DNA from 3 places in the Arthrobacter sp. UYCo732 genome. Region 2 is predicted to be linked to each of the others. Evidence: riboswitches for the same ligand, from Rfam matches in the RefSeq annotation. Region 2 holds a riboswitch; each other region holds the start of a gene.

Region 1 (9,465 bases), on a different contig from region 2:
ATTTTTCACCGCTGGGGCACCACACCATCGCCGCCATGGTGCTGGACTCGCTCAATGTGAACCACACGCTGGAGCCGCTTCTGCCCAAGTCAATGCCACAGCGCACGTGGCGCGAAGCCCGGTCCGGGGATTTGGTGTGGGCCCGCACGCACTTTGTCCCGTGGGTGGTGCGGCGGCTGCGCAACCGCTCCTCCGGCGACGGCATTACCGCAAAACGCCCGACGCCGGGGCCGGTGTTCGGTCCGGGCGTCCCCTTGGGTTCCGGTGAGGGTCCGCTGGGCACCACCGACGTCCGCCGCTAGCCGCCGGCGCGGCGCCCGGCCCCACTCGGCGGATCGACCTGATCCAGTGCTACGACGAATACGTGATGGGCTATTCCGCCGCCGGGCATTATCTGGGCGGCATCGCTCCCGCGTTCCCGTGGGACGGTGCGCCGATGCACGTGGTCCTGCTGAAAAGGCGGCTGGCCGGTTTCTGGCGGCACATCCTCTGTCCCGGTCGCTGCGAGCTGGACATCCGTGTGTTCGACGCGCCCGATCGGGCCCCTTCGCGGCACGACGCGGGGCAAAGCCGTGGAGCGTGCGGTGCAGTGCGCCGTGGACCGGGACGGGGCTTTCCTGGGAATCCGGGCCGTCTGGGTGGCTCCGGAGACTTAGGCTGGCCGGGGCTTAAGCTGGAAGGACACATATGAGAGGCGCTACACCGTGAACAGCTTGTTTTTCTGGATCATCATCCTGTCGTTCGTGATTCCGATTGCGATGCGGATGTACCGGAAATCTGTCAACAAACGGAATCAGGGGCAGGGGTTCTCCGGCGGCTACCCCGGTCAGTTTCCCGGACAGCAAAACCGGCAGCCCCGCGATGGCTACACGCAGCAGGATTACATGAGCGGCGGCTACCGCGAGATCATGAGCCCGCAGCCCCTGCCGCCGAGCCAGCCACTCCCGCCGATACAGCCTGTTCCGCCCGCCGACCAGCAGTTCCCCGGCCAGCAGTTCCCGCCGTACGGTCAGCCGCAACAGTATGGGGAGCCCCAGAACGGGCAGCAGCGCAGTGCAGAAACACCCAAGGCCCCCTCTGCCCCGGCGACTCCCCCGCCGCCGTCGGCCCCGCAGGGCTACCGCGCCCGGAAGCTAGCCGAGCTGGACCAGCAGTACAGCAATGGTGAACTGGCCATGGAGGAATACATGAAGCGCCGCTCCGACATCATGAACGGCTGATCCCCGCCCAGAACCTCGGCGGCAGGGAACCTCCGCCCTGAACCAGAACGGGCCCTAAACCTGGAACCCGTCCTAGACCAGGAACACGCTCCGCAGCTGGTTGCCGAGCTGGCCGATCTCGGTCAGGAAGCCGTCGTGGCCGATCGGAGCCTCGATGACATGGACGTCCACCTCGCCGGGGAGCGCGTCGGCCAGTTCGCGGGACTGCGACGGAAAGTACAACCGGTCGCTGTCCACGGCCGCCACGAAGAACCTGGCGGTGGCGCGGCCAAGAGCCTCGTCCAGGGAGCCCCGGCCGCGGCTGACATCGTGGCTCATCAATGCATCGGTGAGCGCGATGTAACTGTTGGCGTCAAAGCGGCTCACCAGCTTTTTCCCTTGGTGGTCCAGGTAGCTTTCCACCTGATAGCGCCCGCGCTCCCCCAACGCTGCGGCCCGAAGCGGTGATTCGGGAAGCTGCGCTGAGCGTCCGAAACGGCCGTCGAGTTCCTCTGCCGAACGGTAAGTGATGTGGGCGATGCGGCGGGCCAGCGCCAGGCCGTCCTGGGGCAACGGTCCGCCGTAGTAGTCGCCGTCGTTAAAGTTGATGTCCTGCCGGATGGCGAGGGTCTGCGCCTGGGCGAACGCGATCTGTTCGGCCGTACTCGCCGCCCCGACCGAGATCACAGCGCAGCGCTGCACCCGTTCCGGGAAGCTGACCGCCCACTCCAGCGCACGCGCGCCGCCCAACGAGCCGCCCAGCACGGCAAACCAGCTGTGAATGCCCAACTGGTCAGCCAGCCGCGCCTCAGCCTCCGTGGTGTCACGCAGCGTCACCAACGGAAAACGGGATCCCCATGGCTTTCCATCAGGGGCTTCCGACGACGGGCCGGTGGAGCCGTAGCAGCCGCCCACAATGTTGATGGAGACCACAAAGAAACGGTCAGTGTCCACCGGCGCACCGGGTCCGGCCAGCTGCTCCCACCAGCCGGGCTCGTCGCTGTCGCCGCGCGTCACGTGCGTGCTGCCGGTCAGAGCATGCTCAATCAGGACGGCATTGGAGCCGTCCGCGTTCAGCGTTCCCCACGTTTCGTATGCCAGAGTGACGTCCGGCAGGTTGCCGCCGGCTTCGAGCTGCAGGCCGCCAATGCTGGCGTAGCGGACCACGCCGTTTCCGGGAGCCGCAGTTCGGGAGATGGTGATCGTCATGGAAAGGACCTCTTCTACGCGCTTGCCCGCCGTCATTTGACCGGCTGGCCAGGTCCTCACCCGGGGCACCCCGCCACGGAAGAGGGTTGCCGGCCAGCAAGCCGGGGCTGTCGCTGACACTCATGACCTGCTTCGAGTGTACGAAACAGCCCCGGCCTCTGGCTAAGAGTGTGACTGGTTGTGACTTCGCGGGGCTTCCTGGCTCAGCTGACGGCCGCGCCCTTGGCCGCCCGGAACCCTGCTTCGAGGTCGGCGATGATGTCATCAATGTGTTCGATGCCCACCGATAGACGCACCAGCCCCGGTGTCACACCGGCGATGGCCTGCTGCTCGGGTGGGAGCTGGCTGTGCGTGGTGGACGCCGGGTGGATGACCAGCGAGCGGACGTCCCCGATGTTGGCCACGTGCGAGTGGAGATCCAGGGCGTCCACGAAGCGCTTGCCTGCTTCCGCCCCGCCGGCCAGGGTGAATCCAACCACGGCACCGGTGCCCTTGGGACCGTACTTGCGGCCCCGTTCGTACCAGGGGCTGGACGGCAGACCCGCATAGGCGACCGATTCGACGTCGTCCCTTGCCTCCAGCCAGCGCGCAACGTCGACTGCGTTGGCCACGTGCCGTTCCACCCGCAGGCTCAGCGTCTCCAGCCCCTGGGCAATCAGGAAGGCGTTGAACGGGGACACCGCCGAGCCGAGGTCACGAAGCAGCTGGACCCGCGCCTTCAGGATGTAGGACAGGTTGGCGCCGAGCGCCCCTCCGGCCCCGAGATCCCGGGCGTACACGAGCCCGTTGTACGTCGGATCCGGAGTGTTGAAGCCGGGGAACCGTTCCGGGTCCTTGCCGAAGTCGAAATTGCCGGAGTCCACGATCACGCCGGCGATGGCAGAGCCGTGCCCGCCCAGGTACTTGGTCGCCGAATGGAGCACAATGTCTGCGCCCCATTCGAGCGGGCGGATCAGGTAAGGCGTGGACAGGGTGTTGTCCACGATCAGCGGCACGCCGGCATCGTGGGCGGCCTGCGACACGCCCTCGATGTCCAGCACGTCCTGTCGCGGATTGGAGACCACCTCGGCAAAGAAGAGCTTGGTGTTGGGCTGCACGGCGTCCCGCCACTGCTCCAGGTTGTCCGGGTCCGCCACAAACGTCACGGAGATGCCGAACTTCTTCAGGGTGTGCGCCAGGAGATTGTAAGTACCGCCGTAGAGGCTGGGGCTGGCCACCACATGGTCCCCGGCCTCGGCAATGTTCAGGATGGCAAAGGTTTCCGCCGCCTGTCCGGAACTCAGCAGAAGGGCCGCCAGCCCGCCCTCCAGGCTGGCAATACGCTGCTCCACGGCATCCTGCGTGGGGTTGCCGATGCGTGTGTAGATCGGCGCGAGCTCCGCGAGGGCAAACCGGTTGGCGGCGCTTTCCGCGCTGGGGAAGACGAACGACGTCGTCTGGTAAATCGGGAGGGCACGGGCGCCTGTGGCGCTGTCCGGCTCCTGGCCAGCATGGATCTGGCGGGTTTCGAAAGACCATCCGTTCGACATTCAGGGCTCCTTTGACGAGATATGGCACTGCGCATGTGCGTTCAGTGTAGGAAGGCTTCCGGGCCGGTAACAGGATTGTGACGAAGGTGGTCAGGGGCGGTTTTCAGGGTTGTTGTGCGCGGGTGTCGATGGGCTGCCGAAACACAAAACCTGGTAAGGCAACCCTTAGCTGAGAGGCGCATCACAAAGTGCCAAGATGATGGCATGCGCATGGATCACGTCTCTTACGCCTGTGAACAAGATGGCCTCGTTGCCACCACCGAACGTATTTCGTCCGCCCTCGGCGTTGAAGCCGTGAAGGGTGGAGTGCACCCCCGTTTCGGAACCCGAAACATGATCATTCCCCTCGCCGACCACAAATACCTGGAAGTTGTAGAGGTTCTGAACCACCCGGCTTCGGACAAGGCTCCCTTCGGGCAGGCTGTCCGGGCACGGTCCGAAGCCGGCGGCGGCTGGATGGGATGGTGCGTCGAAGTGGACGACCTCGCCCCGTTCGAAGACCGCCTGGGCCGGGCCGCCGTCAACGGCAACCGCAAGTTCCCGGACGGTCGTGAGCTGGCCTGGAAGCAGATCGGCATCCTGGGCCTGATCGCGGACCCGCAGGTTCCCTACATGCTCAAGTGGGAGGGCGACCCCTCCCTCCACCCGTCCAACGCCTATGAGAGCAACGTCAAGATGAGCTGCCTGACTATCGCCGGGTCCGCCGAGCGAGTGACGGCTTGGCTGGGTGAACCGGTAGAGAAGCCGTTGGAGGACGTGGCAGTCGAGTGGGTTGCACCGAAGGGAACCCCAGGCATCCTGTCCGTGACGTTCGAAACTGCCACCGGAGCCGTCACCATCTGACGGTCCGTTTCCGACCAATATCCGATCCCCCGGGCAGCGCTGCCCGGATCACATCTTCGGCCGCCATCAGCGCGTGACAACGACGTCACCTGCCGACGGCGGCCGAATCGCTTTAACGGAACCCAGCCGCGTCACCCCAAGCCAACAGCCCGGCCGAACAAGCTAAAGCCCACAAAAGCCACAATGTCCAGCACCGCATGGGCGATGACCAGCGGCATCACCCGCTTCGTCCTGGTATAAAGCCAAGCGAACACCACCCCCATAACGACGTTGCCGAAGAACGGCCCGAATCCCTGGTACAGGTGATAGGTGCCGCGGAGCAGGGAACTGGTAAAAATTGCCAGCGGTATGCTCCAGCCGAACTTGCCGAAGCGGTCCAGGAGGTAGCCCACCACTATGACTTCCTCCACCACGGCATGCCGCAGGGCGGAGAGGATCAGCACGGGAATGGTCCACCAGTGGGCGTCGAGTGCGCTGGGAATGATGGCGGTAGTGATTCCCAGCGCCCGGCCCGCGGCATAGAGGCCCAGCGATGGAATCCCGATCAGTGCTGCGAGGCCAAGGCCCTGCAACAGGTCACGGCCCGGCCTGGCGAAATTGAATCCGAGCTTCTGGAAGGCCGAACTGCCGTGCGTGCTCACGCCCGCGCCCGCGCCCGACTGCCGTTGGTCCGTGAGGAAGTAGATAACCAGGAGCACGGGTACCAGGGCAAAGATAATATCCAGCAACTGGTACGTGAGGTCGAAGTATTCGCGGGAACTCCGCGACTGGTTCAGCGTGGAGGTTCCCTCCGCAAGCGGGGCCCGCGACATCTTGTCCAGCAGTTGAACCACTGAGTACACGGCGGACTGCCCCAGGGACAGTCCAAGCACAATCCAGACTTCGATACGCAGCCGACGGCGCGAGGGAACCAACATGGTTCCATCTTGCCGGGTTAACACCCACTTATGCTTGGGGCTTATGAGCGCGCCAGGAAAAATCATCATGGTCAGGCACGGCCAGTCCACGGCCAACGTCGATACGTCCATCTACAACAGGGTCCCGGACTATCGGATTCCACTGACTCCCCTCGGCCTGGAGCAGGCCACAGCGGCCGGCGAACGGATCCGCCGTGAGCTGGAAGGCAGGCAGGTCTGCGTGTATGTTTCGCCTTACCTGCGGGCATACCAGACCCTCGAGGCACTCAACCTGGGTAACCTGACCGAGCGGGTGATCGAGGAACCGCGCCTCCGCGAACAGGACTGGGCCAATTTCCAGATCAGCGGCGAGATCGAGGACCAAAAGGAGCTCCGCAACGCCTACGGGCATTTCTTCTACCGGTTCCGGGAGGGCGAATCCGGCTCAGACGTCTACGACCGGATCTCATCCTTCATGGAGACGCTCTACCGCCATTGGTCCAAACCGGATTACGCACCGAACACACTGTTGGTAACCCACGGACTGACCATGCGGCTATTCTGCATGCGCTGGTTCCACTGGTCGGTGGAGTACTTCGAATCGCTTAACAACCCGAACAACTCCGAGGTCCGGACCCTGGTGCGCACCGAACTCGATAAGTATGAACTGGATATGCCGTTCACCCAGTGGGTGGACCGCCGGGTGGACGCGACCGTCCTGGATGCGCCGCCGCTGATCTATTAGAGCTGATGATGGGCCGGGCCGCCTGTGGTTCAGGACACCGGCCAGCACATATTAGTGCGGCGCCACGATCACTTCCGTGCCGTTGGCTTCGAACGCTGCCTTGTCCTCGGCGGAGATACCGTGGTCCGTAATCAGCCGGTTGAAGGCGTAGCCGTCCATCGTGGCGAAAGCCCGGACTCCCACCTTGGAGGAATCCGCCAGCACGTAGGACACCCGGGCCCGGCTGGCCAGCAGGGCGTTCACTGACGCCTCGCCCTCACCGGTGTTGGTGGGGCCTACCTCCGGGTCGATACCGTTTACGCCGATGAACGCGATGTCCAGGACCACCTTCTGCATGATGATGTCCGTGTAGGGGCCCACCAGCTCGTAGGAGCGCGGGTTGAGGATGCCGCCGGTCACCATGACTTTAATGTTGGGCCGGACAGCCAGCTGCGAAGCGATATTGATGGCGTTGGTGACCACCGTCAGCGTGGACTGGTTGGCCGGGGCGTTGAGGTCTTCGCGGGTTGCCAGGATCTGCGCCAGTGCGGTGCTGGTGGTGCCGCCGCAGAGCCCGATCACGGCGCCCGGCGGAATCAGTGCCGAAGCGGCCTGGGCTATCTGTTCCTTGGCCTCGGCGTGGTCGTCGCGGTTGTATCGCCCGGGCAGGTCATATGCCAGCGCCCCGATGGTGGCGCCGCCCCTGGTCCGGGTCAGCAGCCGCCGGTTGGCCAGGCTGTCCAGGTCCCGCCGCGCCGTGGCCGGTGAGACGCCCAGCTGTGTGACGATCTCCTCCACCTCCACCTGGCCGGTCTTGGCGAGGATATCCAGGATGGCCGTCAGACGGTCAGTGCGGGTCATAGGGGCCTTTCAGAGTCAACCAATCACCAAAATGTGACGTTTATTGATCATAACAGAGGCAAACGATCACATTAAGTCACTGTGGTGGCTGTTGACCTGGGCGCTACGCAACTATCGTGCCCGTGCGCCGGCCCGCCACACAGCGTACGTGAGGGGCATGCCCGGACGGTAGGCGAGATGCGTGGCAGACGGGGCGTTCAGCATCTGCAGGTCCGCACGGTGCCCCACGGCGAGGGATCCCACCGCACGTTCGCCGTCGGCGTCGTTCCCTGCCTCCCGGTGCAGTGCGAGTGCGCCGCCGTATGTAGCGGCACGCACCGCCTCGTGGACACTGAGACGCATCTGCAGCACCGCGGTCGTCACACAGAAGGCCATGGAACTGGTGTAGGACGTGCCCGGGTTGGCGTTGGAGGCCAGCGCCACCTGCACGCCGGCATCCAGCAGCTCACGCCCAGGGGCCAGCGGCTGCCGGGTGGACAGGTCGCAGGCAGGCAGGCACGTGGCCACGGTCCCCCGTTCGCCAATCCCCGTTCCCTGATTCCAACCGGACCAGCTGTCCGCGAGCGCTGCGACATCCCCGGCCGACAGGTAATTCACGTGGTCCACGCTCGCCGCCCCCAGCTCCACCGCCAGCCGGACGCCGGGGCCGGCACCGAGCTGGTTGCCATGGACCCGGATCCCCAGTCCGGCAGCCCGGCAGGCTTCAAGGACCCGGCGGGATTGGTCAGCGTTGAAGGCACCTTCCTCGCAGAACACATCCGCCCATCGGACGTAGGGCCGGACGGCGGCCAGCATGGGGCCGCAGACGAGGCCTGTGTAGGCTTCAGCATCGGTGCCCGCGGGCACCAGGTGGGCGCCCAGGAATGTGACTTCGTCGGCCACGGTGGAAGCGATCCTTGCGCTGCGCGCCTCATGCTCAACATCCAGCCCGTACCCGGTCTTGGTTTCGAGGTAGGTGGTGCCTTGGGAGACGGCCTCAGACACGCGGGCCATGGCCAGCTTGGTGAGGTCGTAGTCGGACGTCCACCGGGTGGCGTCCACGGTCACGGCGATGCCGCCCGCAGAGTAGGGCTCCCCCGCCATCCGGGCTTCAAACTCCGCGGTGCGGTCCCCGGCGAAGACAAGGTGAGTGTGGGAATCCACCCAGCCGGGCAGCACGGCCCGGCCGCCGGCATCCACGGCATCATCGGCCGACGGGGCGTCCGCCGCGGCACCAAGCCAGGCGATCCGCTCACCCTCGATCACCACGGCGGCATTTTTCAGGACCCGGTGCTCCAGGTCCTGGGTCATCAGCTCGGCGATATTGGTGATCAGGGTACTCATGGAACCATTCTTCAGCGCCGGATGGACCAGCGCGTGGCGGCCAGCGCCTCCGCTGTCCGGGATTCCGGACGGGTGCGGGTATCCGGCGCGGCGGCGGGTTGTGCACTCCGCCCTGCGTCCTGCACTGCCTCCTGCCCTGCACGCTGCCTTGAATCCTGCCCGGTCCCCTGCCCTGCCAGGATCTGGGCGGCAGCGAGCTCGGCCATCGCTGCCGAGGTCTGAAAACCGTAACCGCCCTGTCCGGCGAGCCAGTAGAACCCGGGAGCCTCGGCGTCGAAGCCTGCCACCGGAATGCCGTCGGCCGCCTCGGTCCGGAGCCCCGTCCACGCGGTCCGGACACCGCTGATCCCGAGCGTGGTCAGCTGGTTGAGCTTGACGATGAGGCGCTCGATGTCGCCGGGCCGCGGCCGGGCGTCCTCAGGGCCGCTGGGCACCGCTTCCGACGGCGAGATCAGCACCCCGCCGCCTTCGCGGCGGAAGTAGAACGAGTTATCTGCTGCCGCGACCATGGGGCTGTCATCAGGGAGGGAACGTTCGACGTCGACAATGGCCGCAGTGCGCCGGTACGGCTGCAGCCCGAGCTTCTCCACCCCGCTGATGACGGCGAGTTCGTCGGCCCAGGCGCCGGCGGCGTTGACCAGGACGCCGGCTTGGAAGGCTTCCTGGCCAGCGCCGACCTCCCAGCCGGACCCCAGCCGCTGGCCGGAATACACCCGGGCGCCGGTGATGATGTCGGCGCCGGCGGCTTCCGCCCGCTGCCGGTGGTCAGCCAGCAGCAGCGGGGCGTCGCAGCCGAAGGATCCGGTGTCCAGACCGGCGGCGGTAAACGATTCCGGCACGAGGGCGGGACACAGTTCCAACGCCCTCGCATGTGTAACGGG
Region 2 (9,465 bases):
CGGTGGAGCGCCTGGCTGCCCTCCGCGCCGACAAGGCGGACAAGACAGAAGAGCTGGACGCGCTCAACGCCCGGTGGGAAGCCGAAAAGGCCGGCCTGAACCGGGTGGGCGACCTGAAGGCGAAGCTCGACGAACTCCGGAGTGCGTACGACAAGGCGGCCCGCGAGGGCGACCTGGAGACGGCGTCACGCGTGCTCTACGGCGAAATTCCGGCCGTGGAGCGCGAACTGAACGCCGCCACCGAGGCCGAAGCGGCCGTGACCGACAAGTCCGCCCAGATGGTGGCTGAGCAAGTGACCGCCGACGACATCGCGGAGGTCATTTCCGCCTGGACCGGCATTCCTGCCGGACGCATGCTGCAGGGCGAAAGCCAGAAGCTGCTGCACATGGAGGAGGAACTGGGCCAGCGGCTGATTGGCCAGTCCAAGGCTGTGACGGCAGTATCTGACGCCGTCCGTCGCGCCCGGGCCGGGATCAGCGATCCCAACCGCCCCACGGGTTCGTTCCTGTTCCTCGGACCCACGGGAGTGGGCAAGACTGAGCTCGCGAAGGCGCTGGCGGATTTCCTCTTCGACGACGAACGCGCCATGGTGCGGATCGACATGTCAGAGTACGGCGAGAAGCACTCCGTGGCACGGCTCGTGGGCGCACCTCCGGGCTATGTCGGCTACGAGGAGGGTGGCCAGCTGACTGAGGCCGTCCGCCGTAGGCCGTATTCGGTGATCCTGCTCGACGAGGTGGAGAAGGCCCACCCTGAGGTCTTCGACATCCTGCTGCAGGTGCTCGACGACGGCCGCCTCACCGACGGCCAGGGCCGCACCGTGGACTTCCGCAACGCCATCCTGGTGCTCACCTCCAACCTGGGCAGCCAGTTCCTCGTCGACCAGAGCCTGGACGCCCAGGCCAAGCGGAATGCCGTCATGGCCACCGTCAACGCGTCGTTCAAGCCGGAGTTCCTGAACCGGCTGGATGAGGTGGTGCTGTTCGGCGCGCTGACTGTGGACGAGCTGTCCCACATTGTGGAACTGCAGGTGGCTGAACTCGGAAAGCGGCTGCATGACCGCAGGCTCACCCTGGAGGTGTCCGAGGGCGCCCGTGCCTGGCTGGCCATGTCCGGTTACGATCCGGCGTACGGTGCCCGGCCGCTCCGCCGGCTGGTGCAGCGCGAGATCGGGGACCGCCTGGCCAAAGCCATCCTGTCCGGTGAGATCGCGGACGGCGACACTGTGCAGGTGGACACCGCGGCCGACGTCGAAGAACTCACCATCGAGGGGCAGGAGGCTCTGACGGGGCCCGACGGCGGTGCTCCCGCCGGCACCGGCCTGGTGGTCCGGCGGAAAAAGTAGGTGGGCGGGGCCGGCGGCGGAGCAACACCCGGATCTGGGGCTGGCCGGCGGAAGCACCCTATGGCCGTTCGTATGCCCGCAGACCACCAAGTAGGGCCGGCTAATTCGCGGTGTCGGCCTTGCGGCCGGCGCCGATGGACCAGACGCGCGGGGGAGTGGTGCCGTTGACGGCGTAATCGCCGACGATGCGGGCCTTGAAGACCCACGGGTTGTGGCTCGCGGCCGTGCGGGCGTTGCGCCAGTGCCGGTCCAGGTTCTTCTTGGTGCTGGTGCCGGAGGCGGCGAGGGCGTCGAAGATGTCCGAGGTAGCCCGGGTGGAGAGCTCCGTCAGGATGACCTGCGCCTGGGCGGTTTCGAGTTCGGCGAGGTCGTTGAGGCGCTCTTCCTCTTCGGAGTTGTTCAAGAATGAGCCTTGCTAGGCTCCCTGCAGTGCGCGGGCGGCGCGTTCGAGGGTGGCTTCGGCTGCGTAGGCTCGGGCCGATACCTGGCCAACGACCTGGAGGATCTGCGGGTCGGCTGCGAAGGAGTCGGCGTTGCCGTGGGAAAAGATCCTCGTCCGGTTGCGGACCTCGGTGGCGATCTCCCGCTCCGCGGCCTTGATGCTTCCGGCCAGCACGGCGAGGAGCACGGCCTGGTAGAACGCGGTCTGGTACTTGAAGCGGGTGTCGAAGTCGATGACGTTCCCCGCCTCGACGGCTGCGTCCGTAAACGTGCTGGTGCCGGAGCCGGTGGTGCGCTGGCCAAAGCCGTCCCAGTCATCGGAGTGCGCGACGCCGGGCTGGTGGGCGTTAACCACGGCGATCACCTTGACTTCGTTGTCTGTGCGCTGGGCGAAGGTGTCGATCCAGTCGGCGAAGATGCTGCCGGTGGAGTAGTACTTGGTGCCGTTGATCCTGAAACCACCTGTGGTGCTTTTATGGTCCGGGCTGACCTTGGTGAGGACGTCGCCGATCTTGACGGTGCCGACCTCGGTCCAGGAGTTGCCGGCGATCTCGCCCTTGACGAAGCGCTCCAGCCACAGGGCGCGCTGGGGGCCGGTGGAGACGAGACGGTCCTCGACGAACGCGAAGTGGCCGCGCAGGGCCTGCGGAATGTTCGAGTCGGCGGCGGCAAGCTCGGTGAGCAGGCGGAATAACTGGGGCAGTGTGGCGCCGAACCCGCCGTCCGACACAGGTACACGGAGGGCGCCGAAGCCTGAGGCGGTGAGTTCCTTGATTTCGGCGAAGGGCAGTTGGTGGTCCTGCTCGCGGGCGCTGGCGCCCTCGGCAATGCGGGCGAAGATGGGACGGAACCGGTTGGCGAGGGTGTCGTAGTCGGCCTCAGGGGTGGTGGCGGTTAGTGATGTCATGGGATTGCCTTTCGTTCATGTTCTGCGGGAAGTGGATTTTGTTTTGCTGAGAAGTTGTTCGTGGAGTCTTTATGCGGAGACCGGTTCGGCCGCCCCGCTGGTACGGAGCGCGGCTTGTCAGGGATCCTGCGAACGGCTGGTTTTGCTGATCACCAGGGCCGCGGCGTAGAAGACGGCGAGCAGGGCAACCAGCGCGCAGAACCAACCGAGCCCGGCGGACCCAAGCTGAGCAGGGCGTTGAGCCCGACGTAAAGGGCGGTGATGCCGAAAGGGACAATGCCGGAAGCCCCGGAGAGGATCAGGCAGAGATAAGACATGGAATATTTCCGTCCACGAGGACGCCACGCCGAAGCGGGCTCGATGCTTGCCGCAGCGCTTTTGCGAGGCGGCCGGATCTTCACCTGGGGCACCCCACCACGAAGAGGGTTGCCGCCCAACAAGCCAGGGCTCAATGTTGGAACTCTTGATCTGTGAGTAGGACTCTATGGGCCGCGGGCCGGCCGTACAACAAAGTTGACGCCGAATGAAGGGACGGCTCGAACGCGCGGAGCGTCTGCGGCCTGGATTACAAAAGAAGTCGACCTGGCGCCCGGTAAGCGCGGCGACGGGGGACCCCCAGCCTCCCGTGCCTTCCACCGCAGCGAACTCCGTGGACGGCGCGCTACTCCGCATTGAAACCCTAAGTTCCACGGATGGTGCGCCCCCTTTACAAGAAGATGACATCAGTGACACTGGGCTGCGACATCGGAGGAGCATCCTGGTCTAAAGGGTTAACCTGCACAAAGAAGGAGCTGGCCGAGGCTACAGCCGGTGTCTAGATTGGCGGGGCGTTTCCGAACTGGATATTGTTCAAAACGTACCTTGGGGCAACTCCTCACCCTGAGGTCAGACCGGCAATCGTGAGTCACCCGAGATGATCTCCGTCCGAAGCCCCGCCAGCGGGTCACCGAGATCGACCGGGCCCTGCACTTCTCCGGACCCACCAAGCCCCTTGCGGTTGACGTCGACGCCGGCACCATCGCGTCCAAGCTCAACAACAGCCGGATCCTTGCCTTGGCCATCGGCGCACTGGCATAGCCTACGTGGTGGTCCACTTCATCCGCGGCGGCGGCGTTGACCTGAACCTGATCAACTTCTTCATCCTCTTCCTCGGCATCCTGCTCCTGGGCACCCCCAACGCCTAACGCCTGGAACGATCTTGTCCAGCCGTTCTGGATCCTGCCGGCACTGGCCATCTCCAAACTCAAGCTCAAGGACTTTATGGGTTACACCGTGCTCATGATGCCGAAAGCAACGACGAACTGCACAACATGCTTTCGGGCCTGCCGCTGTTCCCGTACATGGACATCTCGGTCACACCCCTGGCGAAGCACCCCTCAGACATCCACTGACGCTGGAACTGATGCAACGACGTCGTGCTCCCTTGAACAGTCAGGGGAGCACGCTGGCGTTGATCGCATTTCCGCCGTCGGCCATGACGTAGCAGTCCACCCGGCGGTCGCCCGATTCCCAGCTCGTGCTGCTGGGGTACGCGCGCTGGAAGTTCAGCGGGTAGTCATTGGCGGCAGGTGCCAGCCTGGCCGCCTGACAGGCTTCCAGGGCCTTGGCGGCGAGGGCTTCCCGGCCCGGGTAAGAATCATTGCCCGGGTAGCGGAAAACGGCCACCAGCTGGGCGGAGTGGCCCGTATCGCAGGCCACCACCGTTGACCGCAGCGCCGCAGCATCAAAGTCCTTGAAGCAGTCCCCCAGCCGGTAGTCCGGCGGAGTTACACCGTCGCGGGGAAGTGCGGGCGGGGTGGGCAGGCGAGTGGGCAAAATCTCCACGACGCCGGAGCCCGGGTCTGCGGGCGGGCCGGTTGTCTCTGCTCCGAGCCAGCTCGCGAGCCACACCAGCCCGGCCACCACCCCCAGCAGAACCACCGCAAAGACTGCTTTGAGGGAAGTGGATGCTACCCGCCGGGGTTTTCGCGGCGGGTGGCCCGTCGCTGCGTCCGTCTCTGCCGCTGTTTCCGCCGGGGCTGCCACCTGTGGCACACCCGCTGTGGGCGGGGCGGCAGGTCTGGGCGGGATGGGATGCTGTTCCCTGTTGTCCATCCGGATACCTCCCGTTTCGCCTTGTCAAAGTGCCGTTCCGTGCACCCGCACCGGCAGCTGTTGAAGAGACTCTATCCAACAAAAAAGCCCGCAACCCGCGGTTCGGCGCGGTAAGGGTACCCGACATGGCCGTCGAACGCACAGGCTGGCAAGCACCTGCCGCCGAAAGCATGTAATCTAGGTGTACGACAAATTGACCAAACATTCCGGGGCCTCACCGATAGCCAAGGTGACCACCTCCGGTCCGAGTACAAAAGGGGGTCACGCCATGGGGCGCGGCCGTCAAAAGGCAAAAGCTACCAAGCAGGCTCGGGATATTAAGTACTATTCCCCGAACACTGACTATTCAGCCCTCCAGCGCGAGCTCAAGGGCCCTGAAGGTCGAGCCACAAGCCATTTCGCGAATGAGCCCGTTGAACCGGACTATTCGGCTTATGTGGATAAGTACGCGGACGATTTGGAAGAAGACGACGACGAGGTACATACCCGTCGCATCGGCTAGTTGTCGCAAACCGGATTCGCCGTAGGGCAGCCGGTCCCGTGACGCCGCAGTACACTCGGACGCCACATCTGTTCGCTTGTACAGCGCTTCTTTTTTCAGCACCCCGGATCCGGGCGGACCTGCGGTGCTGGCCTCAGTTATCAGGCCCGTTGCCTGTGCCGGAATCCGGTGCAGGCGGCGGGCCTTTTGGTGTTGACTGGAGTCTGATGCGATGTGCCGCCCGCGAAAGGACCTCCCATGACAGAGAACTCCCCCACTCCCCGCTACCGGCACGGCGAACCGTGCTGGGCCGACGTCCAGACCCGGGACGTCAACGCCGCCAAGGCCTTCTATGCAGCGGTATTCGGTTGGACGTTCAAGGACCTGCCCACCCCTGATGGCCGCAGCTACGCCAAGGCGTTCGTGGGGGAGGACCTGGTGGCCACAGTCGCGCCGCAGAACCCGCACCAGGAGGCGCAGGGGACCCACGCCCAGTGGAACATCTACTTCGCGGCGGAGGACGCCGCAGGGCTGGCCGAGGACGTCCCGCACGCCGGCGGCTCGGTGCAGTTCGGCCCCGAGGAAGTGGGGGACACCGGCGTGATGGTGTTTGTGGATCCTCCCGGCGGCGGGACCACCGGGGTCTGGCAGTCCGGAACGCACACCGGGACAGGCCGGTACAACCAAACCGGGTGCGCTCTCCTGGACGGAACTGCTGACGCCCGAGCCGCAGGCCGCCGTCGGGTTCTTCCAGCAGCTGTTCGGCCACGAGGTGACCGAGTATCCCCAGGACGACGGCGGGACCTACTCAACGCTGATGGTTAACGGTGCCGAAGTGGCAGGGATCGTCGCGGCTGAGGCTCCGGCGAGGTGGCAGATCTACTTTGGCGTCTCCGACGTGGCCGACGCCGTGCGCAAGGCTGCGGCGGCCGGGGCGGATGTACTAATCGCGCCGGAGTCTGACGAGGACGATGCTCCCGGTGCCACCGCAACCCTCAAGGATCCGCAGGGTGGCGTGTTCAGCCTGCTGGAGGTCTGAGGCGGAATATTAAGCAGGAACGCCCCGCAGCCGCTGACGAGCGGATGCGGGGCGTTCCCGTTCGTTTAAGCGCCCTAGGCGTAGGCGTTGACCAGGCGGACAGCGCCGCCGTCCACGCCCTTGGCGCCCTGGATGTAGTCCGGACCGGACTTGAGGATGGAATCCGAGTCCGCTGTGACGGTGCCCATGATCCAGGACGGCAGGCCACGGTCGTTGAGACGGCCCACGGCGGCGTCGGCAGCTTCGGCGGACACGATGGCCACCATGCCCACGCCGAGGTTCAGGGTGCGCTCCAGGTCGGCGAGCGGGACGTTGCCCAGCTCGGAGACCAGCTTGAAGATGGCCGGCAGTTCCCAGGTGGCGCGGTCCACCGTGGCCACGAGGCCCTGCGGCAGGACGCGGGCCAGGTTGGCGGCCAGGCCGCCGCCGGTGACGTGGCTGAAGCCGTGCACAGCTGCACCGCCGGCGGAGCCGCTGACCGGGAAGGTGCGGGCCAGGTCCAGGCAATCGGCGGCGTAGACGCGGGTGGGTTCCAGCAGCTCTTCGCCGAGGGTGCGGCCGAGTTCGGAGACCTGGCGGTCCAGGGCCCAGCCGGCGTGGTTGATGACGCGGCGGACCAGGGAGTAGCCGTTGGAGTGCAGGCCGGAGGAGGCCATGCCAATGACAACGTCGCCGGCGCGGACGCGGTCCGGGCCGAGGAGGTCGGAGGCTTCGACAACACCGGTGGCAGCACCGGCGACGTCGTACTCGTGCTCGCCCAGCAGGCCGGGGTGCTCGGCGGTTTCGCCGCCCACCAGGGCGGTGCCGGCAACTGAGCAGGCCGCGGCGATGCCACGGACAATGTCTGCGATGCGCTCAGGGACAACCTTGCCGCAGGCGATGTAGTCGGTCATGTAGAGCGGCTCGGCGCCAACCACCACGATGTCGTCCACCACCATGCCCACCAGGTCAAAGCCGATGGTGTCGTGGATATCCATGGCCTGGGCGATGGCAACCTTGGTGCCCACGCCGTCGGTGGACGTAGCCAGCAGCGGGCGCTTGTAGGTCAGCAGCTTCGAGACATCGTACAGGCCTGCGAAGCCGCCCACCCCACCGATGACGGAGGAGTTGTGGGTGGCCTTCACGGCACCCTTCATCAGCTCAACGGCGCGGTCGCCGGCTTCAACGTCAACACCGGCAGAGGCGTACGTGATGCCTGCGGCGTTCCCGGAAGTGTTGCCGGCGGCGGGGGTTGCGGAAGTCATACGGACTCTTTCTTGTCGGCGCCGGTGATGGCTTCGTGGAGGATCGCGGGAACGTGGTCTTCTTCGGTGAGCAGGTTCTCGAACTCGGCGTCCGGCCCCGGATCGCAGCCGGTGGCTCCGGCCTTCTCCGCCGGGTCCTCGCCGTCGTCGACTACGGGTGCAGCCAGGGCGGCCGTGGCGCCGGGGAGAGCAGAGGCCGACGGCGTCAGGCCGCCGAGGTCGGTGCGCTCCAGCAGGTTCTTGCCCAGTTTGTCCGAGCCGGGGAGCTCGATGGGGTATTTGCCGGTGAAGCAGGCGGTGCAGAGGCGTTCGCGGGGCTGCCGGGTGGCGTCGATCATGCCGTCTTCGGAGATGTAGGCCAGCGAGTCGGCGCCGATGGCCTGGGAGATTTCGTCGATGGTGGCGCCGTTGGCGATCAGTTCCGCACGGGAGGCGAAGTCGATGCCGTAGAAGCAGGGCCACTGCACCGGCGGGGAGGAGATCTTCACGTGAACGGACGCGGCGCCGGCTTCCCGGAGCATCCGGACGATGGCGCGCTGGGTGTTGCCGCGGACGATCGAATCGTCCACCACCACAACACGCTTGCCGCGGATCACGGATTCAAGGGCGTTCAGCTTGAGCCGGATGCCCAGCTGGCGGAGGGTCTGGGAGGGCTGGATGAACGTGCGTCCCACGTAGGAGTTCTTGACGAAGCCGTGCGCGAACGGGATGCCGGATTCCTCGGCGTAGCCCACAGCGGCAGGGGTGCCGGATTCAGGAACCGGGATGACGATGTCAGCTTCCTGGGTGTTTTCGCGGGCCAGCTGGCGACCCATCTCCACGCGGGACTCGTACACCGAACGGCCGGCGATCGCCGCGTCCGGACGCGCGAGGTAAACGTATTCGAACACGCAACCGGCCGGCGTCGCTTCCGCGAAGCGCTCGGAACGTACGCCGGCCTCGTCGATGGCGATAAATTCGCCCGGTTCGATTTCACGAATGAAGCTGGCGCCGACGGTGGCCAGGGCGGACTGCTCGGAGGCAACTACCCAGCCGCGTTCCAGCCGGCCGAGGACCAGCGGGCGGATGCCGTAGGTGTCGCGTGCTGCGTAGAGGGTGCCTTCATCCATGAAGACGAAGCAGAAGCCGCCCTTGATCTTCGGCAGCAGCTCCATGGCGGTCTGTTCGAGGGACTTGCCCTCTTCGCCCTCCAGGAGTGCGGTGACCAGGGCGGTGTCCGAGGTGTTGCCCTGCTTCATTTCGCCACTGAGCTGGCCGCCGTTGCGTTCCATGATCATGGCGTTGAGCTCGGCAGTATTGGTCAGGTTGCCGTTGTGCGCAAGTGCCACGGTCCCGGTGCTGGTGGCACCGAGGGTGGGCTGGGCGTTGGCCCAGTGGCTGGCTCCGGTGGTGGAGTAGCGGCAGTGTCCCACCGCCAGGTGCCCGGTCAGGGTGTTCAGCGTGGTCTCGTCGAAAACCTGGGAAACGAGGCCCATGTCCTTGTAGACGTTGATCCGCTTGCCGTCACTGGTAGCTATACCAGCCGACTCCTGACCACGGTGCTGCAGTGCATACAGCCCGTAATAGGTTAATTTTGCTACTTCTTCACCTGGTGCCCAGACCCCGAACACGCCACAAGCGTCCTGAGGGCCTTTTTCGCCAGGGAGAAGATCATGAGAAAGTTTTCCATCGCCGCGTGCCACCGGTCGATTATCTCACGAGATGGGGTAAGACTTTTCCGCGGCCACGTTTGTGACTGCCGGCAGGCAGCCTACTGGCCGGTACCGTCGTCGGGCTCGGAATCAGGGACGGCTTCCACCACGGCGCGTTCCTGGTGCCTGACGCTCCAGCGGTCTAGGATCAGGGCCGTCACGGCGCCCAGGATGGCCCCGCCCGCACCGAAGGTGACCAGGAAGAAGCCGAACACCGATCCG
Region 3 (9,465 bases), on a different contig from region 2:
TGTCTGCGGACGGGTCCACGGCGGTGACAGCCAGGCCCCGCTCCAACAGGAGCGCGGCAAATTTGCCGGTACCGGCGCCCACATCGACAGCCTCACGGGCGCCGGCCGGGACCAGCCAGTCGGCGGAATCATCAGGGTAGCCGGGGCGCACCTTTTGATAGTGTTCGCCGCCGTCCTGGAAGCTCTGCCCGAGCTCCAGACGGCGTCCGTGCTCGAGCTTGGGGCCACCCCGTGCCACGTGCGGCCTCCTTCAACTGTGCCCATGCGTATCCTTCGAATTTACCGCATGGCCGCGCATCGTCAGTCAGCCGGTCAGTCCCGGCCTTAGTCGTCAGCGCCCTCAGTCATCGAGGCAGGGAGCGGCTCCGGCCGTGCCGGGGGTGTTCGGTGCCCAGTGCGGGTACGTGCGCGTGTCGTTGGCCGGAACCCAGCGGCCGGAATCCACCACATAGTCCCAGCCCAGGCCCGTGCTGCGGAGCTGTTCGAGGCCGGCCAGGAGCCGCTGGGCGTCCTCCAACCGGGAGCCGACGCCGAAGCTGGCCCGCAGGGATCCCGACGGGAGGCCGAGGCGCTTCAGCAGCGGGTGCGCGCAGAAGCGGCCGTCCCGCAGGCCAACGCCGTGCTCGGCCGAGAGATACGCGGCCACCAATCCGGCGTCGTAACCGGCCACTGAGAAATTCACGACGCCGATGGTGCCGGTGCCAGGGTCTGTGTCCGAGAAGATCTGGTGGACGGTGACGCCGTCGATCTTCCCGAGCCCGTCCACCAGGAATGACCGGATGGCTGCCTCATGGGCGTGCCAGCGGTCCTGGTCCAGCGACGCGATGACCTGCGTGGCGCGGGCCAGCGTGGCGGCCCCCAACACGTTGGGGGAGCCGCCCTCGTGGCGGGCGGGTCCGGTAGCCCAGCTGACGCCGTCGAGCTTTGCCTCCCGGACGGCGCCGCCGCCTGCCAGATGCGGCGTACCGGAGTCGAGCCAGTCGGTGCGTCCCACCAGGACCCCGGCACCAAACGGGGCGTAGAGCTTGTGGCCGGAGAAGGCGAGGTAGTCGACGTCGTCCGCGCTGATGTTGATGCGACGGTGCGGCGCCAGCTGCGCGGCGTCCACCACGATCCGCGCCCCGTATTCGTGGGCGAGGGCGGCCAGTGCCCTAATCGGGAGGATCTCGCCGGTGACGTTGGAGGCGCCGGTGACCGCGAGCAGGCTGACGTTGCCCTGCTCAAGTTCGGCACGGAGGACCTCGATGGTCCCGGCAACCGTGTCGGCGGCGACCACACTGCGGTGCGGGACGCCCTGCCACGGAAGCAGGTTGGCGTGGTGCTCGATGTCCAGGTAGAGAACGTCACCGGTGGGCCGCCCGTCCGTTTGCGGGAGGCAACCCGCGAGGAGGTTCAGCGAGTCAGTGGTGTTCCGCGTGAAGACGACGGAGTCGTCGTGGCGGCCGCCTACGAAGTCCCGGACGATGTTCCGGGCGTTCTCGTAAACGGACGTGCTGATCTGCGACGCATAGCCGGCACCGCGGTGGACGCTGGCATAGAACGGCAGGATCTCGTTGAGGTAGGCGGACACAATGGAGAGTGCGGGGGCGGACGCGCCGTAGTCCAGGTTTGCGTACCTGACGTGACCGCCCTGGATCAGCGGAGCCTGGATTTCCGCACCGGTGACGGCGGACAGCGGGCGTCCCGCAAGGGCGCCTGGTTCGCTGGAAAGACCGGTGGCGACGGTGTTCTGGATGGCGGGGGAGACGGTGGCAGTAGTCACGGGGACCTCACTCAAAAAGGATTCCCGGTCCCGGGAATCCGCGCTTGCCGGGTCCGTTCCGGACCGGCCTGGTCGTCACCCGGGGCACCCCACCGCGAATGGAGGGTTGCCGGCCAGCAAACCGGGGTTTAGCGCTGGCACTCGTGACCTGTTAAGGAGCCTATTTCATCGCTGCGGCCGGAGAAAAGCCCGGCTGAATGTTAAGTCGTTTATTACGTTCATTTACCCAGAAGGCGATTCTTGCGAACATAAGGCGGCGGACGCCCCCTTCAGGAGGCGCCCGCCGTCGATAATTCGGTAAAGTGCGCCTACAGCAGATCGTCCAGGCCGGGATTGAGGCGTTTGAGGACCTCGGAGTGCAGGATCGAGTTGGTGGCCAGCGCATTGCCGCCGAATGGCCCGTCCTGGCCCTCCAATGAGGTGAACCGGCCGCCGGCCTCCACCACGATGGGGACCAGGGCCGCCATGTCGTACAGGTTCAGCTCCGGCTCGCAGGCGATGTCAACGGAGCCTTCGGCCACCATGCAGTAGGACCAGAAATCGCCGTACGCGCGCGTCCGCCAGACGTCCTCGGTCAAGCCCAGGAAGTCATCCAGGTTGCCGCGTTCCTTCCAGCCGCCCAGGCTTGAATAAGACAGCGAGGCATCCGCGAGGTTGGACACATTCGAGACACGGAGCCGGGTTGCTGCGGCAAGGGACCTGCCCATGTAAGCGCCGGCGCCCTTTGCTGCCCACCAGCGTTTGCCCAGCGCGGGTGCGCTGACCACGCCCACCACAGGTTCGCCCTCGTCCACGAGCGCGATTAGCGTGGCCCAGACGGGGACGCCGCGGACAAAATTCTTGGTGCCGTCGATCGGATCAATGATCCAGCGGCGGGAGCCGTGGCCGGAGCTGCCGAATTCCTCACCGAGTACGGCGTCCCGGGGGCGCGAGCGGGACAGCTGGCCGCGGATGGCCTCTTCAGCCGACTTGTCCGCATCAGTGACCGGCGTCAGGTCAGGCTTGGTCTCGATGTGCAGGTCCAGCGCCTTGAAGCGGCTCATGGTCTGGTCATCCACGGAATCTGCCAGCACGTGGGCCAGGCGCAGGTCATCGTTGTAGCTCGAAGCGGGTTGGATCATGGTTCCAAACTACCGTCTAACGGGCTCAGGGTCGGGGACGTCGGGCGCCGGTCCTCTAGCCCACGCTGCCCAGTTCCTTGGATTCCTGGCCTTCCAGCCGCGGGTCGCTGCCCAGCAGGCGCCGCAGCGAAGCAAGCCGGGCCGGGCCGGTGGGACCGGCCTGCCCTTCGGCCACCCACGAGTCCAGCCCGCACTTGACCGCGGCCGCGTTGTGTTTGCAGCCACGCTCGCACGCATCCGTGCCAGGCTCCAGGTCCGGGAACGACCGCAGGATCCGGTCCGGGTCCACGTGCGCCAGGCCGAACGAGCGGATGCCGGGGGTGTCGATGATCCAGCTGCCGGCCGGGGCGCCTGCCAGCTTCAAGGCAAGGGCCGACGACGACGTGTGGCGGCCGCGGCCCGTCACCGCGTTCACGCCGCCCGTGGCCCGTTCGGCGCCGGTGAGAGCGTTCACCATAGTGGACTTGCCCACGCCCGAATGGCCCAGCATCACGGTGACTTTGCCGTCGAGGTAGGCACGTAGCATTGAAACGGCGTCGCCGTCCAGGCGGGCCGAGAGGCCGTCATCGGAACGCGCGTCGATGCCGGAGGCGGCGGAGTCGGCCGTCCGGCTGATGATCACCGGAAAGTCCAGGTGCTCATAGTTGGACAGCAGTTCTGCGGGATCCTTGACATCCGCCTTGGTGACGAGCAGCAGCGGCTCAATGCCGGCGTCGTATGCGGCCACCAGAGCGCGGTCGATGAAGCCGGTGCGCGGCTCCGGGTTCGCGGCGGCCACCACCACCACCAGCTGGTCGGCGTTGGCCACCACGGCACGCTCGATCGGATCCGTGTCATCGGCGCTGCGGCGCAACAAAGTGCGTCGGTCCTGGATCCGGACCAGGCGGGCCAGGGTGTCGGGCTCGCCGGAAACGTCCCCCACCAGCGAGACGAAGTCACCGGCCACCACAGGGGAGCGGCGCAGTTCACGGGCCCGTGCGGCGATGATGATCCGCTCGTCGCCCGAGTCCTCACCCACGACGGCGGTGTACCGGCCGCGGTCCACGGTGATGATGCGGCCCGTGACGGCGTCGTCGTGGCTGGGGCGGTCCTTGGTGCGCGGCCGTGAGCCTTTTTTGCTGGGGCGGATCCGGACGTCGGACTCGTCCCAGGAGTCAGTGCTGCGGGCCACCGCTGGAACCTTCCGTGCCGTCGCCGGCTGCTGTGCCCTGCGCGAGCATGTCCGCCCACATCTGTGGGAACTCCGGCATGGTCTTGGCGGTGGTGGCGATGTCCTGCACCTCGATTCCCGGCACGGCCAGGCCGAGGATTGCCCCGGCCGTGGCCATTCGGTGGTCCGCGTAGGTGTGGACGACGCCGGCGTGCAGCTTGGCCGGGCGGATCACCAGCCCATCGCTGGTTTCCTCGGCATCGCCGCCAAGCAGGTTGATTTCGGTGACCAGCGCTGCCAGCCTGTCCGTCTCGTGGCCGCGAAGGTGGGCGATGCCGGTCAGCTGCGACGGACCGCTGGCCAGGGCACACAGAGCCGCCAGTGTGGGGGCGAGCTCGCTGGTTTCGTCAAACACGGCTCCCTTGATCTCCGGGCCGCCCGTGACGGTCAGGACGCCATCAGCCAGGCTGACCTTCGCGCCCATATCCACCAGGATGGTCCGCCAGAGATCGCCCACCTGGGTGGTTCCGGCCGGCCAGTTCGGGATCCTCACCGTTCCGGCGGAGGCCAGGGCCGCAGCCAGGAAGGGGCCGGCGTTGGAGAGGTCCTGTTCGATGCGCTGGTCAAACGCGCGGATAGGGCCTGGTGCCACCACCCAGTTGTTGGGCACGGAATCGTCCACCGACACCCCGACGCCGCGGAGTACCGCCACCGTCATGTTGATGTGGTCAAGGCTGGGCACCGGTCCGCCCGCGTGCTCCAGATGGAGGCCGTCCGTGAACCGCGCGCCCACCAGCAGGAGGGCCGAAACAAACTGTGACGACGCGCTGGCGTCGATCACCAGGTGGCCGCCGCGGACTTCCCCGGTTCCTTCAACGGTGAACGGCAGCGCGGAGGGGGCCGCGCCGTCGTCCGCTGTCAGGGCCACGCCGAGCGCCTGCAGCGCCTCGATGATGGTGCCCATGGGGCGCTTCCGGGCGTGGGGGTCGCCGTCGAAAACACTGGCGCCCGTCCGCAGGGCCGCAAGCGGCGGGACAAACCGCATCACCGTTCCGGCCAGGCCGCAATCAATGTGCGTCCGTGACGACGGCGCCTCCTGGCTCAGGGGCGTGACCTCCAGGTCCGGTCCAAACGCGCCGTCGCCGGGCACCTCTGTAATGGTGGCGCCCAACTGGCGGAGGGCGTCAATCATGAGGGCGGAGTCGCGGGAATGCAGGGGGGCCCGCAGCCGCGATGGTCCGTCAGCCAGTGCGGCCAGGACAAGGAACCTGTTGGTCAGGGACTTTGAACCCGGCACGGTGACGGTGGCGTTGATCGGCCGGCTCGCAAACGGCGCGGGCCAGTACGGGACGGTATCGGCGGAACCGGGATAATCAGTCGGGGTGGAACCGGTCATCCGTCCTTACGCCCCCGTTGCGTGTTCCACGGCGCGGCGTACGGCCTTGTCCGCCTTGTGGAACTGCTTTCCGGTGGTCTTCCGGGCACCCGCAGCAGACTTCCGGGCGTCGGCAGCGATGTGCTCGGCACGCCAGGCGAGGCCGGGCTTGCCGGCCGTGTCCATCGATGCCAGCAGGGCGCCGCCGCTCAGGGAGACGTTCTTGAGGAGCTGGTTGCGGCGCGCCTCGCGGCCAGCCTTGGTGCTTATATCCGCGCTGCGCCACTCCACAAACGTGTTCAGAAGCGAAATGGCGGTGAGCAGTGTTGCCGCGAGGCGGCTGAACTTACCCAGGCCGAACAGGACGCCTGCACCCACCTGCGTTCCGCCGATCACCCGAGCCAGCATTTTCTCGTCAGCCTGGAACGGCAGGGACGCCGCGGCCTTCCGCAGGAGGGGAGAGAGCTGTTGCGCGGTGTCATCGGCGTTCTTCAGCTTGTCCAGTCCGGCGATAACGAAACTGGATGCCAGCATGGGCCGGGCGAGAGTACGGACAAAGGACATGGATTTCCTCCTGGCTGGACGAACCGCACCGAATGCGGCGGAGTCCGTTCTAGTCTTGCACTTTTGCGGAATATTTGCCCGCCGCCAGCGGTTATGGATTGCGGGTCCGACGAACACCTGTCGGCTCTAATCATGGCCGGACCACTGGTTGCCGGGACAGCGCTGGCCTGCCTCGTGTCAGCTTGAGAGAGAGTGGAGTTGCCCTTGAGGTTTCTGAAGGACGGCCCGGAGACTTCCGGCCCCGTGGCACTGCAGGCCCTGGAATCCGATCCCCCAGAGTACGGAACGCCGCGTGCCAAAGCCGTCACAGTAGACTTGAGCGCAATGAGTACCGTGGATCCGGCCGTTGCGGCCATGTATGAAGCCTCGCGACCTAACGACAATTCCGCTGGCGACGCCAAGCCTGATGCGGCTTCGACTGTGCCTGAAACGCCGGCACCCGAAACAACGGCGCTTGAAGCCGTTGGACCTGGTTCGTCGGAGCAGCCCGTGGACATCGCCACAGAGTCAGCCGAAGAACGGCGCATCCGCTTCGAGCGCGACGCCATGCAGTACGTGGACCAGCTGTACTCGGCTGCCATGCGTATGGCCAGGAATCCCGCCGACGCAGAGGACCTGGTGCAGGAGGCCTACACCAAGGCGTTTTCCGCGTTCCACCAGTACAAACCCGGCACCAACCTCAAGGCCTGGCTGTACCGGATCCTGACCAACACTTACATAAATCTTTACCGCAAGCGGCAGCGCGAGCCGCTGCAGTCTAACTCGGACACTATCGAGGACTGGCAGCTGGCCCGGGCGGAATCGCACACCTCCCGCGGCCTGCGGTCCGCCGAAGCGGAGGCACTGGACCACCTGCCTGACTCTGACGTCAAGCGCGCTCTTCAGTCCATTCCGGAGGAGTTCCGGCTGGCGGTCTATTTTGCCGACGTCGAGGGCTACGCGTACAAGGAAATTTCCGACATCATGAACACGCCCATCGGTACCGTGATGTCCCGGCTTCACCGCGGCCGGAAAATGTTGCGGGACCTGCTGGCGGACTATGCCGCCGAACGAGGATTCAAAGGCGCCGTCGAATCACAGGACACGGCCGCAAGCACAAAACAGGAGAACAGGAAATGAGCGACTGCCAAGGATTGGGCGACTGCGATGACGCCCGGATGCAACGCATCTACGAGTATCTCGACGGAGCATTGACCCGCGAGGACATCACGGAAATCAAGCGACACCTTGACGACTGTCCTGAATGCACCGAGCAATACGACCTGGAGTGCGTGATCCGCAACATGGTCAAGCGCTCCTGCACCGAGGCCGCGCCGGACAACCTGAAGAACGCGATCCTCGACCGGATCCACTCGATCCGGCCCGTGGACGCCTGAACTGGTTGGACGCCCGCACATGGTGGCTGCCTGATACAGAATTGCAGGCATAGACGAAGGACCCCGGAAACCAGGTGGCTTCCGGGGTCCTTCGCCTAAACCGTTACTCCAAGCATTGGCTTAGGCGTTGGGGCGCTTCCCGTGGTTCGCGCCGCCACGCTTACGGTCACGACGTTTACGTGCACGCTTGCTCATAGCTGGCCTCCTTAAATGTTGGTACTCAAAAGAGCTGCCCTCAAGTCTCCCACACCATGGGACACGCCGCGAAACGCGTCCCCCTGAACGACGGCGCCCGGCCGTTCAGCCCGGCAGCGAGTTACGGATGGAAATGCGCGCCTGGTCCAGGACTGCCCTCACCGTCTCCAAAGTAACGGGGCTGAGCGGCTGACGGCTGGCTTGGAGGCGCAGCTCAACGCGGAGATCGTCCCGGAATGCCTGGAGCAGCATCTCGGCCTCCTTGAGTTCGCGGATCCCCTCGGAGGACTGCCGGGTGGCCGCCTTCCTGAAGTCGGCGGCGCGGGCCGTGGAGCGTGCCGCTTCGGCCGTGGCGGCCAGGTCTGCCCGCAGGCCCCGCATGTTGGCGCGGATGTCCGCACGCAGGTTGTCCGCCAGCCGGCGGACCGAGGCGGAAATGTCATTCTCGACGCCGGCGAGTTCGTCCCGGCGCTTGTTCAGTTCCGCGAGCCCTGCTGCAGTGATGCGGTAGTTGGTGCGGCGGCCGGCTGACTCGGTGGCAACGAGCCCCGCCTCCTCAAGTTTCCCGAGGCGGGGGTAGATGGTGCCGGCGCTGGGGGAGTAGGTGCCGCCGAACCGCTCGCTGAGTGCCTTGATCAGCTCATAGCCATGCTTGGGCCCGGACTCCAGCAGCGCCAGGAGGTAGAGCCGCAGTGCACCATGGGCGAACACTGGGGGCATTAGTGCCCTGCTTCCGGATCTTGTGCTTGCTCGTTCCGGGCGGGCTGGCCGTGGAAGATGGACGTTTTGCCGGACACCGAGTTGGTGCGGACCAGCATCAGCTTGCTGTCGGGGCCGGCAATGGTTTCCACCTTGCCGCCGGGCTGTGAGTACTGATGGTCATCGATCACCACAACGCCGCTGGCGGACTTGACCACGATGTCCACGCCGACGTCGTGCGGCAGCCTGATGGTGACATCACCCGAGACGGAATTCGCACCGAAGTCATTCGTGAAGCTGAGCAGATCGAAACTCATGTCACCGCTGACGGTGTTGGCGCGGATGTTGCTGAACCGGCCGGACGCCGTGACCTCGCCGGAGACGCTCTTGGCGGTGAGGACGCCGTCGTGGTTCCGGGCGATGACTTCGCCGCTGACGGTGTTGACGTGCAGCTGCCCGCACGTCCCGTCAGCCATCACGGAGCCAGATACGGTGTTGAGCCGGGTACGGCCGCTGACGCCGGAGACCAGGCCATCTCCGCTTACGGTGCCGGCCTCCACCTCGACGCCTGCGGGCACGGCGATGCTGATGACTGCCGAATTGTTGCTGTTGTGGTTGACGGTCCCCATTAGGTTCTTGAACCAGCCCTGCGGGCCATGGAGCTGATGGCGGACCTCAAGCCTGCCCTCTGTCAGGGAAACTGCGACCGGATCACCCTGGACGTCGTTGATCTCCACACGGGCAACGGAGCCGGCGTGCGCGACGACGTCAAACCTCCCGCGGACCATGCCGAGCTTCAGCGATTTGACATCGTCAACGTCAATGACTTGCGGGCCTGTGACGGTCCAGCTGTTCTCTGCCATGAGCCCTCCAAGGCCGCGATATATCGTGACTGATATCCCAAGATACAACGCGCTGCTCGGCAGGTCAAGATATATCGCGAGTGGAGTAAAGCGGATCGCTTCCCACCCCCAACGCTCTCTCACTTGTTGCGGGTTTTCCAGGGACGCTCTCCAGCTGTCTTCAAGACAGTGAGAGAGCGTCCGGTAATAACCTGCAGTAAGTGAGAGAGGGTGTGGCCGGAGCTACTCGGGCGCGTCCATCTTCAGCCACTGGAACCAGCCGCGGTGCAGGACCAGCCAGGCCATCAGCCCATAACCCGCTTGCCCGGGGGTACCGCTGTTTGCGGCGAGGTCCTGGCGCCACTGTTCGTGGTTCAGGAG

The links. Region 2 has a riboswitch for S-adenosylmethionine ahead of ABIB45_RS09725 (acyl-CoA dehydrogenase family protein). Riboswitches for the same ligand answer to the same signal wherever they lie in the genome.
Region 1: it holds a riboswitch for S-adenosylmethionine, as region 2 does, so the genes downstream of both, metX (homoserine O-acetyltransferase MetX) here and ABIB45_RS09725 (acyl-CoA dehydrogenase family protein) in region 2, are expected to answer to the same signal.
Region 3: it holds a riboswitch for S-adenosylmethionine, as region 2 does, so the genes downstream of both, ABIB45_RS00810 (aminotransferase class V-fold PLP-dependent enzyme) here and ABIB45_RS09725 (acyl-CoA dehydrogenase family protein) in region 2, are expected to answer to the same signal.

Annotation. Positions count from the first base shown of each region.
Region 1 covers NZ_JBEPPJ010000003.1:250,291-259,755, reverse strand. The annotation lists gene ABIB45_RS07355 (SGNH/GDSL hydrolase family protein) at 1-302, shown strand, start outside; gene ABIB45_RS07350 (hypothetical protein) at 705-1,220, shown strand; gene metX (homoserine O-acetyltransferase MetX) at 1,293-2,408, opposite strand; SAM riboswitch class IV at 2,422-2,536, opposite strand; gene ABIB45_RS07340 (bifunctional o-acetylhomoserine/o-acetylserine sulfhydrylase) at 2,612-3,937, opposite strand; gene ABIB45_RS07335 (VOC family protein) at 4,142-4,780, shown strand; gene ABIB45_RS07330 (CPBP family intramembrane glutamic endopeptidase) at 4,912-5,697, opposite strand; gene ABIB45_RS07325 (histidine phosphatase family protein) at 5,741-6,421, shown strand; gene ABIB45_RS07320 (DeoR/GlpR family DNA-binding transcription regulator) at 6,473-7,261, opposite strand; gene hutI (imidazolonepropionase) at 7,373-8,584, opposite strand; gene ABIB45_RS07310 (NAD(P)/FAD-dependent oxidoreductase) at 8,596-9,465, opposite strand, start outside.
Region 2 covers NZ_JBEPPJ010000005.1:38,228-47,692, reverse strand. The annotation lists gene clpB (ATP-dependent chaperone ClpB) at 1-1,346, shown strand, start outside; gene ABIB45_RS09730 (acyl-CoA dehydrogenase family protein) at 1,447-1,749, opposite strand; gene ABIB45_RS09725 (acyl-CoA dehydrogenase family protein) at 1,762-2,694, opposite strand; SAM riboswitch class IV at 3,050-3,163, opposite strand; partial or broken gene ABIB45_RS09720 (muconolactone Delta-isomerase family protein) at 3,975-4,085, shown strand; gene ABIB45_RS09715 (septum formation family protein) at 4,126-4,788, opposite strand; gene ABIB45_RS09710 (DUF3073 domain-containing protein) at 5,057-5,290, shown strand; gene ABIB45_RS09705 (VOC family protein) at 5,528-6,094, shown strand; gene ABIB45_RS09700 (VOC family protein) at 5,982-6,308, shown strand; gene purM (phosphoribosylformylglycinamidine cyclo-ligase) at 6,383-7,552, opposite strand; gene purF (amidophosphoribosyltransferase) at 7,549-9,234, opposite strand; gene ABIB45_RS09685 (hypothetical protein) at 9,303-9,465, opposite strand, start outside.
Region 3 covers NZ_JBEPPJ010000001.1:180,392-189,856, forward strand. The annotation lists gene ABIB45_RS00805 (class I SAM-dependent methyltransferase) at 1-238, opposite strand, end outside; gene ABIB45_RS00810 (aminotransferase class V-fold PLP-dependent enzyme) at 341-1,762, opposite strand; SAM riboswitch class IV at 1,798-1,911, opposite strand; gene hisN (histidinol-phosphatase) at 2,071-2,883, opposite strand; gene rsgA (ribosome small subunit-dependent GTPase A) at 2,939-4,054, opposite strand; gene aroA (3-phosphoshikimate 1-carboxyvinyltransferase) at 4,038-5,429, opposite strand; gene ABIB45_RS00830 (DoxX family protein) at 5,436-5,972, opposite strand; gene ABIB45_RS00835 (sigma-70 family RNA polymerase sigma factor) at 6,216-7,091, shown strand; gene rsrA (mycothiol system anti-sigma-R factor) at 7,088-7,348, shown strand; gene ABIB45_RS22505 (50S ribosomal protein bL37) at 7,469-7,543, opposite strand; gene ABIB45_RS00845 (PadR family transcriptional regulator) at 7,649-8,263, opposite strand; gene ABIB45_RS00850 (DUF4097 family beta strand repeat-containing protein) at 8,263-9,105, opposite strand; gene ABIB45_RS00855 (GDSL-type esterase/lipase family protein) at 9,328-9,465, opposite strand, start outside.